Regions from separate parts of the Aeribacillus sp. JST-2 genome, predicted to be linked through region 3. Evidence: riboswitches for the same ligand, from Rfam matches in the RefSeq annotation. Region 3 holds a riboswitch; each other region holds the start of a gene.
What was found. Region 3 has a riboswitch for S-adenosylmethionine ahead of AC0KTX_RS09460 (methionine ABC transporter ATP-binding protein). Riboswitches for the same ligand answer to the same signal wherever they lie in the genome.

Region 1 (3,659 bases), on a different contig from region 3:
ATTTTCTGTTATTTGCGAATCATGATAATCAGGCAAGCGCGTGTTGCCGTCGACAACGACATTTTCTAATACAGAGCCAAACCCAATAGCGTTGAAAATTTGCGGTTCTTTCTCAATGGATAAACCGATGCACTTCGCATAGCAACCGCCTTCTATGTTAAAAATACCTGAAGAAGACCAGCCATGTTCATCATCGCCGATTAGCGGCCGGTCGGGATCGGCTGAAAGCGTCGTTTTTCCTGTCCCTGATAATCCGAAAAACAGGGCGACATCCCCTTTTTCACCAACATTTGCCGAACAATGCATCGGCAAAATGTTTTGTTTAGGGAGAAGAAAATTCATAACGGAAAATATCGCTTTTTTCATTTCTCCAGCATACTCTGTGCCGCCAATCAAAACGACGCGCTTTTCAAAAGAAATGATAATAAATGCTTCGGAATTGGTTCCGTCCACTTCAGGATCAGCCTTAAACGAAGGAGCTGACAAAATGGTAAAAGGGTTTTTGAAATCCGTTTTATCGTTTGAACGGACAAAGAGATGTCGGGCAAATAAATTATGCCATGCCAATTCATTCACTACTTGAATCGGCATGCGGTAATTCGGATCTGCACCAGCATATCCCTTAAAAACAAAAATCTCTTCTTTTTCCTTTAAAAAGCGGATTAATTTTATATAAAGGCGTTCGAAAGCTTCTTTAGAAATCGGCTTGTTCACAGTCCCCCAATCAATTTCATCTTGTACCGATACTTCATCAACAATAAATTTGTCATTTGGCGAACGGCCAGTATATTTTCCCGTTTTCACTGCTACGGCCCCTGTATTTGTTAAAATTCCTTCCCCCCTTTTTAAAGTTTTTTCCACCAGTTGAGGAACTGATAAATTTTGATAAGCATTTGCACCGTTAATTAATGTTGTTAATTCATTTGATAAACTTATCATTTTCACAGAAAACCACCTTTTGCAGCATGATATAGTTGTGATTTTTGAAATAAGTATAACACATATAATTAAATATTACATCATATTTTTAACAAAAAAAGAATCTCCAGGTGGCTGCACAGAAACTTGCAGAAACAGGTCGGTTTTTGTTGACAATGCTGTTTTGGCTCATGTAAGATATATCCTTGAACGGATACTCTTATCCCGAGTTGGCGGAGGGACAGGCCCTATGAAGCCCAGCAACCGGCTCATTTTGTTGACAGCCGAATATGGTATGTTGAACATCGCTCAAGCCACCTAGAATATTTCCTGAAAAAAAGTTCCATATTCGAATACAGGACGAGCAAAGGTGCTAACCTGATGCAAGGTTTTTTCCTTGAACGATAAGAGTGAAAGGCATGAATCGAGCAACAACCTTTCCTCTGATGACGGGAAAGGTTTTTTCTTATTATAAAAAACCTTCCGTTTCGCCAAGTTTTTCTTATCGTAAATGGCATCGATTCTTGAGGGAATGAGTTCCGTGACAATAATGGGAGTCCGAGTGCTCCACAGAACATAAAGTAGTTGAAGGAGGAAGTGCCATGGCAAGAAAGCGCCGTCTGTTTACATCTGAATCAGTTACGGAAGGGCATCCGGATAAAATTTGCGATCAAATTTCGGATGCAATTTTAGACGCTATCATTGAAAAAGATCCGAATGCGCGTGTTGCCTGTGAAACATCTGTGACAACAGGCCTTGTATTAGTCAGTGGAGAAATTACGACCAACACTTATGTCGATATACCAAAAATTGTGCGGGAAACAGTAAGAGACATCGGCTACACGAGAGCAAAATACGGGTTTGATGCTGAAACTTGTGCTGTTTTAACATCAATTGATGAGCAATCACCGGATATTGCTATGGGAGTTGATAAAGCTCTTGAAGCGCGCGAAGGACAAATGACGGATGAAGAAATTGAAGCGATCGGAGCCGGAGACCAAGGACTAATGTTCGGTTTTGCTTGTAATGAAACGAAAGAATTAATGCCTCTACCGATTTCGTTGGCGCATAAGCTTTCCCGCCGGCTTGCAGAAGTACGCAAGACCGAAGTGATTCCATATTTGCGTCCGGACGGAAAAACACAAGTGACGGTAGAATATGACGAAAATAACCAACCAGTCAGAATCGATACGATCGTCATATCAACTCAACATCATCCTGAAGCAACGATTGAACAAATAAAGCGGGATATTCGAGAAAAGGTCATTGATCCGGTTGTTCCCAATGAGTTGATTGATGAAGAAACAAAATTTTTCATCAATCCTACCGGGCGTTTCGTCATTGGCGGACCGCAAGGAGATGCCGGTTTAACAGGCCGAAAAATTATTGTCGATACTTATGGAGGCTATGCTCGCCACGGCGGTGGAGCTTTTTCCGGAAAAGACCCGACGAAGGTGGACCGTTCCGCTGCGTATGCTGCACGGTATGTCGCCAAAAATATCGTGGCTGCGGGGCTTGCTGACAAATGTGAAGTTCAGCTTGCCTATGCAATCGGTGTAGCAAAACCTGTTTCTATCTCAATTGATACATTTGGAACAGGAAGCGTTAGTGAAGATGTTTTAGTGGAACTTGTTCAGAAAAACTTTGATTTGCGTCCTGCAGGCATTATAAAAATGCTTGATTTGCGCCGCCCGATTTATAAAAAGACAGCCGTTTATGGACATTTTGGCCGCACTGATTTGGATCTGCCTTGGGAAAGAACGGATAAAGCAGAAGCTCTTCGCGAGCAGTCTTATCAGTATAAATAAATTTATAAAAAGGGCGCCCATTCAATTGGCGCCCTTTTTAAACTGTATAAAATTAGTTTATCAATTGATTTTAGGGATAAACAAAACGGACGCAGACACGGCTGCGTCCGTTTTGTTTTTTTGACCGGAAGGAACGCATCTTTCGCTTGTAAATGGTTTTATAGAACAAATGAATAAAAGCAGATAATCCCAGTTGATGTTCCTAGGAGCATTCCCGCCAGCACATCGGAAGGATAGTGAAGCCCTAAATAAATTCTTGAAAGCGCCACACTAAGCGAAAGAGGAAGCAAAATCCATGATAAAATGGGTGCAGATAATAAGAACGGAATTGTGACTGAGAAAATGGCTGTCGAATGACCCGAAGGAAACGAATAGTCCTTTAATGGGTTTTTCATGACCTTAGCGCCCAGCAATGTTAAATAAGGACGCCGGCGCGGAAATATTTTTTTAATAATGAAGACAGGAATATGACTGAAAAAAAGAGAAAAAGCACTGGCAAAAGCGACTGATTTAACCGGTTCGTTTAAAAATAATATCAGGAGCAAGCATGACGCAATGGTCCACGTTGCACCACCCAGATGTGTAATCAGGCGAAAATAAACATTAAGCCCTTTTCTTTCAAAATGGGAATTAATCATTTTAAACAGTTTGCATTCAACATCGTATAAATGATCAATGAATCTGTTCATCATAAGGCTCCTTTAAAAAAAGACAGCAATGAATGGTTGTAACTTCATTTTCTCTTTTATTCCACACAACATCAATTGTTTTTTAAATATTTTTACAAATTTTTAAAAAACGAGAAATGTACGGTAAAGAATGACAATTGTTCAAGAAACCTTTAAAATATTTACATAGAAAAAAATATTTACCGAACGTTGATGGAAGCAGCCTTTTTATAGTATTGGCCTTTTTCAACATATTGTCGGCGAA
Region 2 (3,659 bases), on a different contig from region 3:
GCCAAAGTTATTTTCCCGGCAGCCATCCCCCACGCTGTAACAGGCGCCAGGCTGGCTTGGGCGTTTGCGTGGAGAGGACTGATGGGAAGCGAACTGCTGAGCACTGGACCTGGTTTGGGCTACACGCTAAAATTTGCTTCTGATTTTGGCGATATGGCTCTTGTTATCGGCATTATCTTTATCATTGCCTTAATTGGAATTTTTGTTGATTTAGTGTTTTTCAGTAGAATTGAAAAAAAGGTTTTGAAAAAATGGGGATTGCAAGAACAATAAGCAATTTTACGACAGAAGGAAAGGGGAAAAACATATGCACAGAAAAGGTTTGTTGCTAACATTGATCTCCATTATCATCATTGGCATTTTGTCTGCCTGCGGAGCAAATCAAGCAGGATCAGGGGAAAAAACGAAAGTCACAATCGGTTATTTTCCGAACATTGATCACGTTCCGGCGATGATAGCGAAAGAAAAAGGCTATTATCAAGAAGAACTTGGCGATCAAGTGAAAATCGAATATAAAACATTTCCGGACGGCGGTGCGTTTATGACAGCCCTTAAAACGGGCGAAATTGATGCCGGTCTCGTAGGACCAGGACCGGTTATGAATAACTTTTCGAACGGTGCGGATGTCAAAATCATTGCCGGTGCATCATCAGGAGGAACTGTTGTTGTCGCTAGCCCAAAAAGCGGTATTCAAACGCTAAAAGATATTGAAAACAAGACGTTTATCACTCCGGGAGTCGGATGCACACATGATGTTCAATTTGAAACTTATTTGCAAGATTATAATATTGCTTCTTCCAGAATTGGCGGAACATTGAAGCACACAACCGGCAACCCGGCCCAATACCAATCATTTTTTGAAGCGGGAAAAGTGGATTTAGCGGCAGTACCTGAACCTTGGGCTTCATTGTTAATCAAAAACGGCGCAAAAGTGATTGTCGATACGAAAGACATTGCCTTTGGAACAACGCTGCCAAATACCGTTTTAGTAACTTCCGACAAGTTCATTAAGGAACATAAAGAACTTGTACAAGATATTGTCAATGCACATAAAAAAGCCATCGACTTTATCAATCAGCATCCAAACGAAGCGCGCGATATCGCCATCAAGTCCATTAAAGAAACAACAAACCAGCAGCTTGATCCAAACATTATCGACAGCGCATGGAAACGCGTTCACTATACAACGGAAGTAGATGGAAAAGTTCTTCAAGAATTCGCCGACTCTTCTTATCAATTAAAATTTTTGAAAGAAAGACCTGACTTGACAGGTCTTGTCGATGATACTTTTTTGAATTGAAAATACTTGTGTTTTTATAAAATTTCATGTAAATTTAATTTATATGAAATATCCAAAAACTTCATAACGTCAATTCTTATCGAGAGAGGCGGAGGGAACTGGCCCTGGGAAGCCTCAGCAACCGGTGCAAGGTCTGACGGCATGGTTATTCTTGCACCAAGGTGCTACATCCAGCAAGCATATTGCCGTTTGTCATGCTTGGAAGATAAGAAGGAGCTAACAAATAAACGTCTTCTTCTTATGAGGAAGGCGTTTTATTTTTGCCGACTCCTGATAAAGACAAACGGGCGATTCTTTTAGGAAGAATAGGAGGAAAAAAGATGGCAAAGAATCGGATAGATACAATTTTAGCCCAATTGGGAAACCGGAGTGAAACCGCTACGGGAGCAGTTAGTGCGCCCATTTATTTATCGACGGCGTACCGCCATGCGGGGATTGGTGAATCCACTGGATACGACTACACAAGGACAAAAAATCCAACGCGGCTTGTTGTCGAGGAGGCGATCGCCGCATTGGAAGGAGCCGATCAAGGATTTGCTTTCTCTTCCGGGATGGCGGCGATTCAAACAATTATGGCCCTTTTTAAAAGCGGCGATGAACTTATAGTTTCAAAAGATTTATATGGAGGAACTTACCGATTGTTCGAGGAAGAGTGGCGCAAGTACGGCCTTGTTTTTCATTATGATGATTTTACATCTGAAGCAGAAACGGTATCTCTGATCAACGAAAATACGAAAGCGATCTTCTTGGAAACGCCGACGAACCCGCTCATGCAGGAAACATCTATTTCAGCTCTCAGCGAAATCGCGCGCAAGCACGATTTGCTGCTAATTGTGGATAATACGTTTTATACGCCTGTATTGCAGCGTCCTATCGAAGAGGGAGCTGATATTGTCATCCATAGTGCAACGAAATATTTAGGAGGCCACAACGATGTGTTGGCAGGCTTGGTGTGTGCGAAAGGGCAAGATCTTTGTGAAAAATTGGCCGCACATCAAAACGCCATTGGCGCTGTATTGTCTCCTTTTGACTCTTGGCTTCTATTAAGGGGAATGAAAACATTATCGCTCAGAATGGCCAAACATCAGGAAAATGCAAGGGAATTGGCTCGATTTTTGGCGGAGCTTCCAGAAGTGGCCGACGTTTTATATCCGGGTAGAGGCGGAATGCTTTCCTTCCGCATTCAAAAAGAAGAATGGGTAAACCCGTTTTTAAAAAATTTACAGTTGATTTGTTTTGCAGAAAGCTTAGGCGGTGTCGAAAGTTTTATTACGTATCCTGCGACCCAAACCCATGCGGATATCCCGGAGGAAGTGCGCGTTCAAAACGGCGTTTGCAACAGGCTTCTTCGCTTTTCGGTTGGGATTGAAGATGTCGAGGATTTAAAAGAAGATCTCAAACAAGCGTTAAAAGCGGCAGCGAAAGGGGATCGGTAAGATGAGCAATCAATGGAGTTTTCAAACAAAATTGCTGCACAATCACCATAAATACGATCCGGTTACAGGCGCTGTCAGTGTACCGATTCAGCATGCATCAACGTTTCATCAAAAAACTCTTGATCAATCACCTGAATTTGACTATAGCCGTTCCGGCAATCCGACAAGAAAAGCGTTAGAAGAAGCAATCGCCGAACTGGAGGGAGGCGCCAGAGGGTTTGCTTTTGCTTCAGGAATGGCCGCCATTTCAACAGCTTTTCTGCTACTGTCTTCGGGAGATCACGTTCTTGTCACTGAAGATGTGTACGGCGGAACATACCGGATTGTTGCCGATGTCCTATCCCGCTTCGGCATTGAATATACGTTTGTCGATATGACAGATCTTAATGAGGTGGAAGCCAATATTCGACCAAACACGAAAGTCATTTATATTGAAACGCCTTCCAATCCGTTATTGAAAATCACCGACATCCGTGCAGTTGTCAAACTTGCCAAAAAATACGGTTGTTTAACATTTGTCGACAACACGTTTATGACACCTGCTTTGCAGCGTCCATTGGATTTGGGGGCAGATGTCGTCTTGCACAGTGCAACAAAATTTCTTGCTGGACATAGCGACTGCTTAGCGGGATTGGCGGTTGTAAAGGATGAAAAGCTTGGTGAGGAGCTTTATAAGTTGCAAAACGCTTTTGGCGCTGTTTTAGGGCCTCATGACTGCTGGCTTGTGCTTAGAGGATTGAAAACACTCCAGGTTCGGCTTAATCAATCGGCAGAAACAGCACTCCAATTGGCAAAATTTTTGCAAAATCACCCTTCAGTGCGAAAAGTGTATTATCCCGGATTAGACGGCCATGCGGGGGCGGACATTCATCGGAAACAAAGCGGAGGTGCGGGTGCGGTTTTATCTTTTGAACTTAAAGACG
Region 3 (3,659 bases):
GATTGGTGTTGTATGGAGGAGGTGAATCAGCTTGGCTTTGAAGATGTATTGGTATCCGAAATGCGGAACCTGCCGCAAAGCAAAAAAGTGGCTGGAAGAGCACAACATTGATTTTCAAGAGATACATATTGCAAAAAATCCTCCTTCAAAAGATGAATTAAAGAAATTGCATGAAAAAAGCGGTTTAGAGTTGAAAAAATTTTTTAACACAAGCGGACAAAAATATCGGCAATTAGGTTTAAAAGAGAAAGTAAAAGCCATGTCAGAAGAGGACATTTATGAGTTGCTTTCGTCTGACGGCATGCTGATAAAACGTCCGATCGTGACAGATGGAGAAAAGGTTACAGTTGGATTTAAAGAAGAGGAATTTGAAAAAACGTGGAGAAATTCATGAAAAAAAGATTTTCTATTTATCATAGAAATCTTTAAATTAATATTTTGGCATGGAGGGAAAAACATTGAACACACCAAAAGAATTGCGTTATTCTGAAGAACATGAATGGGTGAAGGTAGAAGGGGATAAAGTGAAAATCGGCATTACTGACTTCGCTCAATCTGAATTAGGTGATATTGTTTTCGTTGAACTTCCAGAAGTTGGTGATGAGATAACTGCTGACGAGCCGTTTGGAAGCGTCGAGTCCGTTAAAACTGTATCTGAACTTTATGCACCAATCAGCGGAAAAGTAGTGGAAGTGAACGAAGAACTGGATGATAATCCTGAATATGTAAATGAGTCGCCTTATGAAAAAGCTTGGATGATTATTGTGGAGCCTAATGATATAAGCGATGTCGAAAAACTGATGACTGCTGAAGAATATGAAGAAATGGTAAAAGAAGACTGAGGCTCAATCCCCTTCTCTAAGCGAGAGGGGGATTTTGCTTTTTTAAAATTAGGAATAAAAAGGAAAAGAGAAGATATTTGCTATCAACAAAAAATGCTTTGCGAAATGACCCCAAAATCAAAAAGGTGATGCCAATGGCAAGTACAGAGGCCGAAAAGGTGATCATTGTAGAAGGAAAATCAGATAAGCTGAAAATTGAAAAGATCGTAAATGAGCCTGTGGAAGTCATTTGCACGAATGGAACGTTAAGTATTTCCAAGCTTGACGAATTGGTGGAAAGCTTGTTTTACAAGGAAGTTTATATTTTAGTTGATGCGGACAAAGCAGGGGAAAGACTAAGAAAACAATTTAAACGGGAGCTCCCGGAGGCCAGCCATTTATACATCGACAAAATGTACAGAGAAGTGGCATCGGCGCCTGAGAAGCACATAGCCTCAATTCTATTGAGTGCCAACATTGATGTCCATGTAAAATATTTATCGTAAGGGTGTGTGAAATGTTGAAATGAATGAATTGACATCGGAACAATTGGGAAAGATTCATCAACAAAAAAGGACAGTTTTATATTTATACACGCCGTTTTGCGGCACGTGCCAATTAGCATCCAAAATGTTGTCGGTTATTGAAACGATAATGCCCTCTATTTCCATTTTAATGAAAAATTTAAATTATATCCCTGAATACGCTAAAGAATGGGAAATTGAAAGTGTCCCCTGTCTATTGATTTTTGAAAACGGGAAAATCATTAAAAAAATATATGCTTTTCATTCCGTTGACTATCTTTATCAGCTATTGAAAAAATACGTTCCTTCTTAAGAACATTATTTCTTGGGAAATGTCACATATGTTGTGAAATTGTCGACAACTGCCAGCAGGAAGACGGGAAAAGAGAAAGAAGTAGTTGTTTATAAACCGTAACTTGCTGGAGGGGTCCAACATTGTTTGAGTCTCTATTAAAAAGAGTGAATGAGCATCATTTGATCAAGCCGCTTTTTCCTTCCATACCTCTCATTATTGCATGCGAATCTAAACATTCCAAGTGTTATTTTCAACTGGATATAGAGGGGCTGAAGTGTATGGAAACTGCGCCTGAAACAGTTCATCTGAAAATGACAGGAAACGATGGACAAATGAAGGATCTATTAACGGGACAATTAAAGCTTCAGCAACTGATGGAATTGAAGGCGATTAAAGTAGAAGGGACGTTTCGGGATATTTTAAGATTGGAAGCGATTTTATCATTAGCAGCTGATCATTCATAAATATTCTAAATTGTTTTTCTTTAATTAATTGGACTTTTCCATTGACATGAAGGTAGGCAGGTGGTAAAATCCTAGCCAAGTAGTTTGTTAACGTAAAAAGTTAAATATTAGATAATTTCTATCAAGAGCGGCGGAGGGACGTGCCCTATGAAGCCCGGCAACCGTCAGGATATTGCTGAAATGGTGCCAAATCACGCAAAGCATCATTGCTTTGAAAGATGGAAAGGTTTGAAGGATTTGCAATATTTTCCGCCTTTCTGCTCTTGCAGGAAGGCTTTTTAATCGTTTAACGGGGACACCTCCTATGTTGTAAGAAAGAAGGTGAGAAGATGATTTCACTTAAGGCTGTTACGAAAATTTACCAATCCAATCGAAATCAAGTCAAAGCTGTGGATCAGGTGGACCTTGAGATTCAAAGCGGAGAAATTTTTGGAATAATCGGTTACAGCGGAGCGGGAAAGAGCACGCTAATCCGTTTGCTGAACGGCCTTGAAAAGCCGACAGGGGGATCTGTTAATGTGGCGGGAAAAAGAATTGACTGTATCAAAGGAAAAGAACTTAGAACCGCACGCAAGGAAATCAGCATGATTTTTCAGCATTTCAACCTGCTTTGGTCAAGAACCGTCCGCGAAAATATCGCCTTTCCTCTTGAAATTGCCGGCGTTGCCAAAAGCGAGCGGCTAAAGCGGGTGGATGAACTAATAAAACTAGTTGGTCTCGAAGGGAAAGAAGATGCGTATCCATCGCAATTAAGCGGTGGCCAAAAACAGCGGGTCGGCATTGCGAGGGCTCTGGCCAATAACCCAAAAGTGCTTTTATGTGATGAGGCGACATCAGCATTAGATCCGCAGACGACTGATTCGATTCTCGATTTGCTTGTAGACATCAACAAGCGGATGGGGTTGACAATCGTGCTGATCACACATGAAATGCATGTCATCCGCAAAATTTGCCACCGGGTTGCCGTGATGGAAAACGGAAAAATTGTTGAGCAGGGGGATGTTTTAACCGTTTTCCGGAATCCGCAGGCCGACATTACCAAACGATTTGTAAAACAAGTGACAGAACCCGAGGAAACAAAAGAAACGGTGGAACACCTTCTTGATAAGTATAAAAAAGGAAAGGTTGTTAAACTGACGTTTATTGGCGACCGTGCGGAACAACCTGTCATTTCCAAGCTGATCAGACAGTTTGACGTTGATGTAAATATTTTGCAAGGAAAAATATCGCAAACGCAAAACGGATCTTACGGTTCGCTGCTTATTCATATCGACGGCAAAGAAGAAAAAATTAAAGAAGCCATTGAATATATTCGCAATCAGCAAATAGAATTGGAGGTGATTGCGAATGGCTGAGACTTTTTTGCCTAATGTGAAATGGGACAAAGTTTTGGATGCAGCGTACGAAACGGTTTATATGACGGGAGTTTCTGTAGCAGCTACATTTTTCCTCGGCATCATTTTAGGTTTGCTGCTCTTTTTAACGTCAAAAGGGAATCTGTGGCAAAATAATGTCATCCATTCGATTGTAGCTGCCGTTGTAAATATTTTCCGTT
Region 4 (3,659 bases), on a different contig from region 3:
TCTGTCTCGGCAAGTCAAATGAACGAGCGGTCTGATTCGATAACGGCTTTTTAAAATTTGGGCGCATGCCAGATTGCTGATTCTTGGCGTGGCAAGGGAATTATCTGCCAGCGTAATCGCGTCAATACCGGCTTTTTTCAAAGCTTTTGCTCCCATTAAAAATTTATCAATGCCGAGCGTTTTGGGCGGATCTAATTCAACAATAACAGATCGTCTTTCTTTTACAATCTCCGGAAGTTTTGTTTCCGCAAGCGGTTTTGCAGGGGAAAGAATAATATCGACATCAGGTTGTTTTACTTTTTTTTCCGCCACCGGAGAAAGGTGCGACACCGCTTCAGCCATTGCCCGAATATGTTTTGGCGCTGTGCCGCAGCAACCGCCAAGCAGCCGGACGCCTTGCTCTCGGAATTGCAGAGCTGCTTCAAAGAAATAGTGTTCATCCGATTCATAAACTAATCTTCCATTTTCATAACTCGGCAAGCTGCCGTTTGGAAAAGCGGATAAAAAAGCTTTTTCCGGAATCGGTACTTCTTCCAACGATTTCAGCATATGATAAGGGCCTAACCGGCAATTGAGCCCGACTATATCAGCTCCAAGTTCTTCAAGCATTTTTAAGCCGTCTGCTAGTCTTGTCCCGTTTTGAAAAACCCCCTCTTCGTGCAATGAAACGTTTGTAATGATCGGCAAATCCGTCTCTTTTCTCGCTATTTGCAAAACGGTTTTCAGTTCTTCCAGATCGTAATAAGTTTCCAAAATAAGGCCGTCTATCTCTTCAGATAAAAGGACATAAAGTTGATCTTGAAAGCTCTTTGTAATATCCGGTAAAGAATAGGCGCTTTTTTGAAAAGAGCGGATGCCGCCGATTGTTCCAATGACATAAGTTTTGTCAGTTGCATTTTTTGCCGCTTCTTTCGCAAGTTCGACACCTTTTTGATTGATCTGCTGCATTTCATCTTCCAAACCGTATCTTGAAAGCTTTAATAGATTGGCGCTGTATGTATTTGTTTGAATGACACGCGCGCCAGCTTCAATATAAGTTGTATGAATTTGTTTAATTTCGTCCGGTTTGGAGAGATTCAGTTCATCAAAACATCGGTCAATACCATAAGAATACAGAAGAGTCCCCATTGCTCCATCAGCAATTAATATATGATGTTTTAAATCTTGCAAAAGCCCCATAAAAAAGTTCCTCCAATCATGAAATCAATCGCAGAAGGAGGTGTTGCTCTAATAAAAAGAAAAAGCCTTCTAAGAAGAAGACTTTTTGAGCAATTTCCCCTTCTTCTTATCTTTCGAGCGCACTTTGCGCATCGCTGGATTTAGCACCTTGGTACCCAATGTTTTCTACTGGGTAATCCGGTTGCTGAAGGTTCATCGGGCCAGTCCCTCCGCTTCTCTTGATAAGAATCATTTACATATTCAATTAGTTATATAGGATTAATCATAATGTAACGGATTCTATCAGAATAATCAATATAATTTTTTTATTTTTTCAAAAAAACTTCTGTTTTACGGGCAGGATCATTTAACGAAAATTGATGAATTGAACGTCAATCGGCAAGTCGGCGCTTTTTACCGCTGCGATCACTTTTTGCAAATCGTCTTTGTTTTTGCCGCTTACCCGGATTTGGTCGTCCTGGATTTGGCTTTTTACTTTTAGTCCGGTCTTTTTGATAAGAGCGTTTATTTTCTTGCCGTTTTCTTTGTCAATTCCGTTGACAAGTTTTGCTCTTTGTCTGACAGTGCCTCCGGCGGCCTTTTCGATTTTTCCGTACTGAATGTTTTTGGTGGCCACACCGCGCTTAATCATTTTCCCGATTAGAACATCTTTTAACTGATTCAGTTTAAACTCGTCATCGGAAATGAGGACAAGTTCATCTTTTTCCAGGGAAATATCGCTTTTCGATCCTTTAAAATCATACCTGTTAGCAATTTCTTTTTGCGCCATTTGAATGGAATTCGTCACTTCCGCAATATCCACTTTAGATACAATGTCAAATGAATTTTCCTTTGCCAACGTTTTACCTCCAAGCTATGTGATTTATATCAATTATAGTGAATCGGAGGCAGCTGAACAACATTTTTTAAGCTTTTCTGGCAGACGGTAAACCAATTTTCAACCAAGCTGACGAGGGCGGCGGCTGCCTCCTGTTCATCGGCGCCTTTTGCACATATCGAAAGTTTTTCGCCTTTTTTCAAGTTAAGGGTGAGCAGCCCTAGGAGGCTTTTGCCATCAACTGTTGTATCGTCCTTTTTCACGGTAATCGTTGATTCAAATCGGTTCGCTTGTTTGACAAAAACATTGGCGTAGCACTTGTTGAACGCTATATCATTTTGGAAAATGGACGTTTTCTCAATCATTTTTTCACCTCATCATGATTGATATGTTGTTAGGAGGCAAATGTTGCCGACAGTTTCCATCATTTTAAAATTGAATGGATTTTTGCTGCGGAAGTTGTTTCAGAACATTTTGGGGAGAGAAAGGCTTGCAAATTTTTTATTGCTTCCAATGAATCGTCGCCTTCAGCAACAATGCGCACTCGACCTTCTAAAAAAGCGGCAAAACCGAGCATGCTTAGAATGCTTTTGGCATTTAACTGAAATTTTTTTGTGCGGAACAGAATGTAGCTGTTATACTTGACGGCTTCGTGGACAAGGGAAATAACATATTCCGGATCCATTTCTTCCGTAAGATATATGGAAATTTCATGTTTCTCCATTTTTGACACCTCTTACATTTACGTTTTTACAGATATCTTACATAGAGGCAAATGAGAATTCCATTTGTTCGTCATTTCTTCTTCCAAACAAAGAATAGGTTTGAAATTTTGACTGTTGCAAAGACTATGAAGTTTATGAAAGGTTATTTGGACAAAATGTTTTAAAGACTTTAAAAAAATCGGTTGTCTATGTAAGCACTTTTTGGGTTTTATGCGGCTCTCTTCCGCCAACCAGCTAAAAATAGACTGTCCGCTAAACGGACAGCCTATCCCCTTCCGTTACTCGGAATCTCCGATCGGACGGACAATTCGAATTTCGGCCGTAACAAGACGGTGTTCTGTCTGTGGAACACCACCCGGATTTTTTCCCCATACAGAAGGCAATACAAAAGATGTGATTTGTTCGTTTGTAGCGCCGTTTAGGGAATCCACCCTGATTTGAAATTCAACTTCAGCTTCGTCTTTTACATCGAAGGAAAAAAAGTCGGAAGACAACGGAGGAATATAAAATGTTGGATTGGCTATACGGCTTTTTCCGCCGTTCAAGGAAAAGACTCTAACTTTGCCGGTTGCGGTATCCTTTGGACTGTTGTTTAATATTTTGACAATAAATTGTCTTGTGTTGGATCCATCTAATTCAATAGGTCCTGTTGAATATAAAACTGCTATGTTCATCACCCCCTTATTTTGAATTACTAACACTATATGAAAGCTTGTTTGCATTGGAAGGGTATATAAACGAAGGAAAAGACACATTTTCATTCGATGATCAAGAGAAGATAAATGTGTGATCGGTTGAGCTGAAAAATCGGATTACCTGTTGTGAGAAAATAACTAACGAATTTGTAATGGAGAATTTTCTTCTTTTCCGAAGACGACAAAACGTACAAACTTTTGTTAAGGAAAATGTTTTATAAATGTTATAATGGACGTAAAAAA

Region 1: it holds a riboswitch for S-adenosylmethionine, as region 3 does, so the genes downstream of both, metK (methionine adenosyltransferase) here and AC0KTX_RS09460 (methionine ABC transporter ATP-binding protein) in region 3, are expected to answer to the same signal.
Region 2: it holds a riboswitch for S-adenosylmethionine, as region 3 does, so the genes downstream of both, AC0KTX_RS04235 (methionine biosynthesis PLP-dependent protein) here and AC0KTX_RS09460 (methionine ABC transporter ATP-binding protein) in region 3, are expected to answer to the same signal.
Region 4: it holds a riboswitch for S-adenosylmethionine, as region 3 does, so the genes downstream of both, AC0KTX_RS04730 (bifunctional homocysteine S-methyltransferase/methylenetetrahydrofolate reductase) here and AC0KTX_RS09460 (methionine ABC transporter ATP-binding protein) in region 3, are expected to answer to the same signal.

What each region holds. Positions count from the first base shown of each region.
Region 1 covers NZ_JBVVUU010000028.1:6,795-10,453, forward strand. Annotated here, with positions in the region: gene pckA (phosphoenolpyruvate carboxykinase (ATP)) at 1-939, opposite strand, end outside; SAM riboswitch class I at 1,136-1,329, shown strand; gene metK (methionine adenosyltransferase) at 1,521-2,726, shown strand; gene AC0KTX_RS12665 (phosphatase PAP2 family protein) at 2,885-3,415, opposite strand; gene AC0KTX_RS12670 (gamma carbonic anhydrase) at 3,595-3,659, opposite strand, start outside.
Region 2 covers NZ_JBVVUU010000005.1:37,330-40,988, reverse strand. Annotated here, with positions in the region: gene AC0KTX_RS04245 (ABC transporter permease) at 1-273, shown strand, start outside; gene AC0KTX_RS04240 (aliphatic sulfonate ABC transporter substrate-binding protein) at 308-1,300, shown strand; SAM riboswitch class I at 1,374-1,512, shown strand; gene AC0KTX_RS04235 (methionine biosynthesis PLP-dependent protein) at 1,621-2,736, shown strand; gene metC (cystathionine beta-lyase) at 2,738-3,659, shown strand, end outside.
Region 3 covers NZ_JBVVUU010000014.1:65,646-69,304, forward strand. Annotated here, with positions in the region: gene AC0KTX_RS09435 (arsenate reductase family protein) at 32-394, shown strand; gene gcvH (glycine cleavage system protein GcvH) at 459-842, shown strand; gene AC0KTX_RS09445 (toprim domain-containing protein) at 977-1,327, shown strand; gene AC0KTX_RS09450 (thioredoxin family protein) at 1,347-1,658, shown strand; gene AC0KTX_RS09455 (SCP2 sterol-binding domain-containing protein) at 1,805-2,104, shown strand; SAM riboswitch class I at 2,220-2,329, shown strand; gene AC0KTX_RS09460 (methionine ABC transporter ATP-binding protein) at 2,434-3,459, shown strand; gene AC0KTX_RS09465 (methionine ABC transporter permease) at 3,452-3,659, shown strand, end outside.
Region 4 covers NZ_JBVVUU010000005.1:129,572-133,230, reverse strand. Annotated here, with positions in the region: gene AC0KTX_RS04730 (bifunctional homocysteine S-methyltransferase/methylenetetrahydrofolate reductase) at 1-1,179, opposite strand, end outside; SAM riboswitch class I at 1,283-1,407, opposite strand; gene AC0KTX_RS04725 (YajQ family cyclic di-GMP-binding protein) at 1,526-2,017, opposite strand; gene AC0KTX_RS04720 (HPr family phosphocarrier protein) at 2,047-2,361, opposite strand; gene AC0KTX_RS04715 (HPr family phosphocarrier protein) at 2,421-2,720, opposite strand; gene AC0KTX_RS04710 (hypothetical protein) at 3,000-3,395, opposite strand.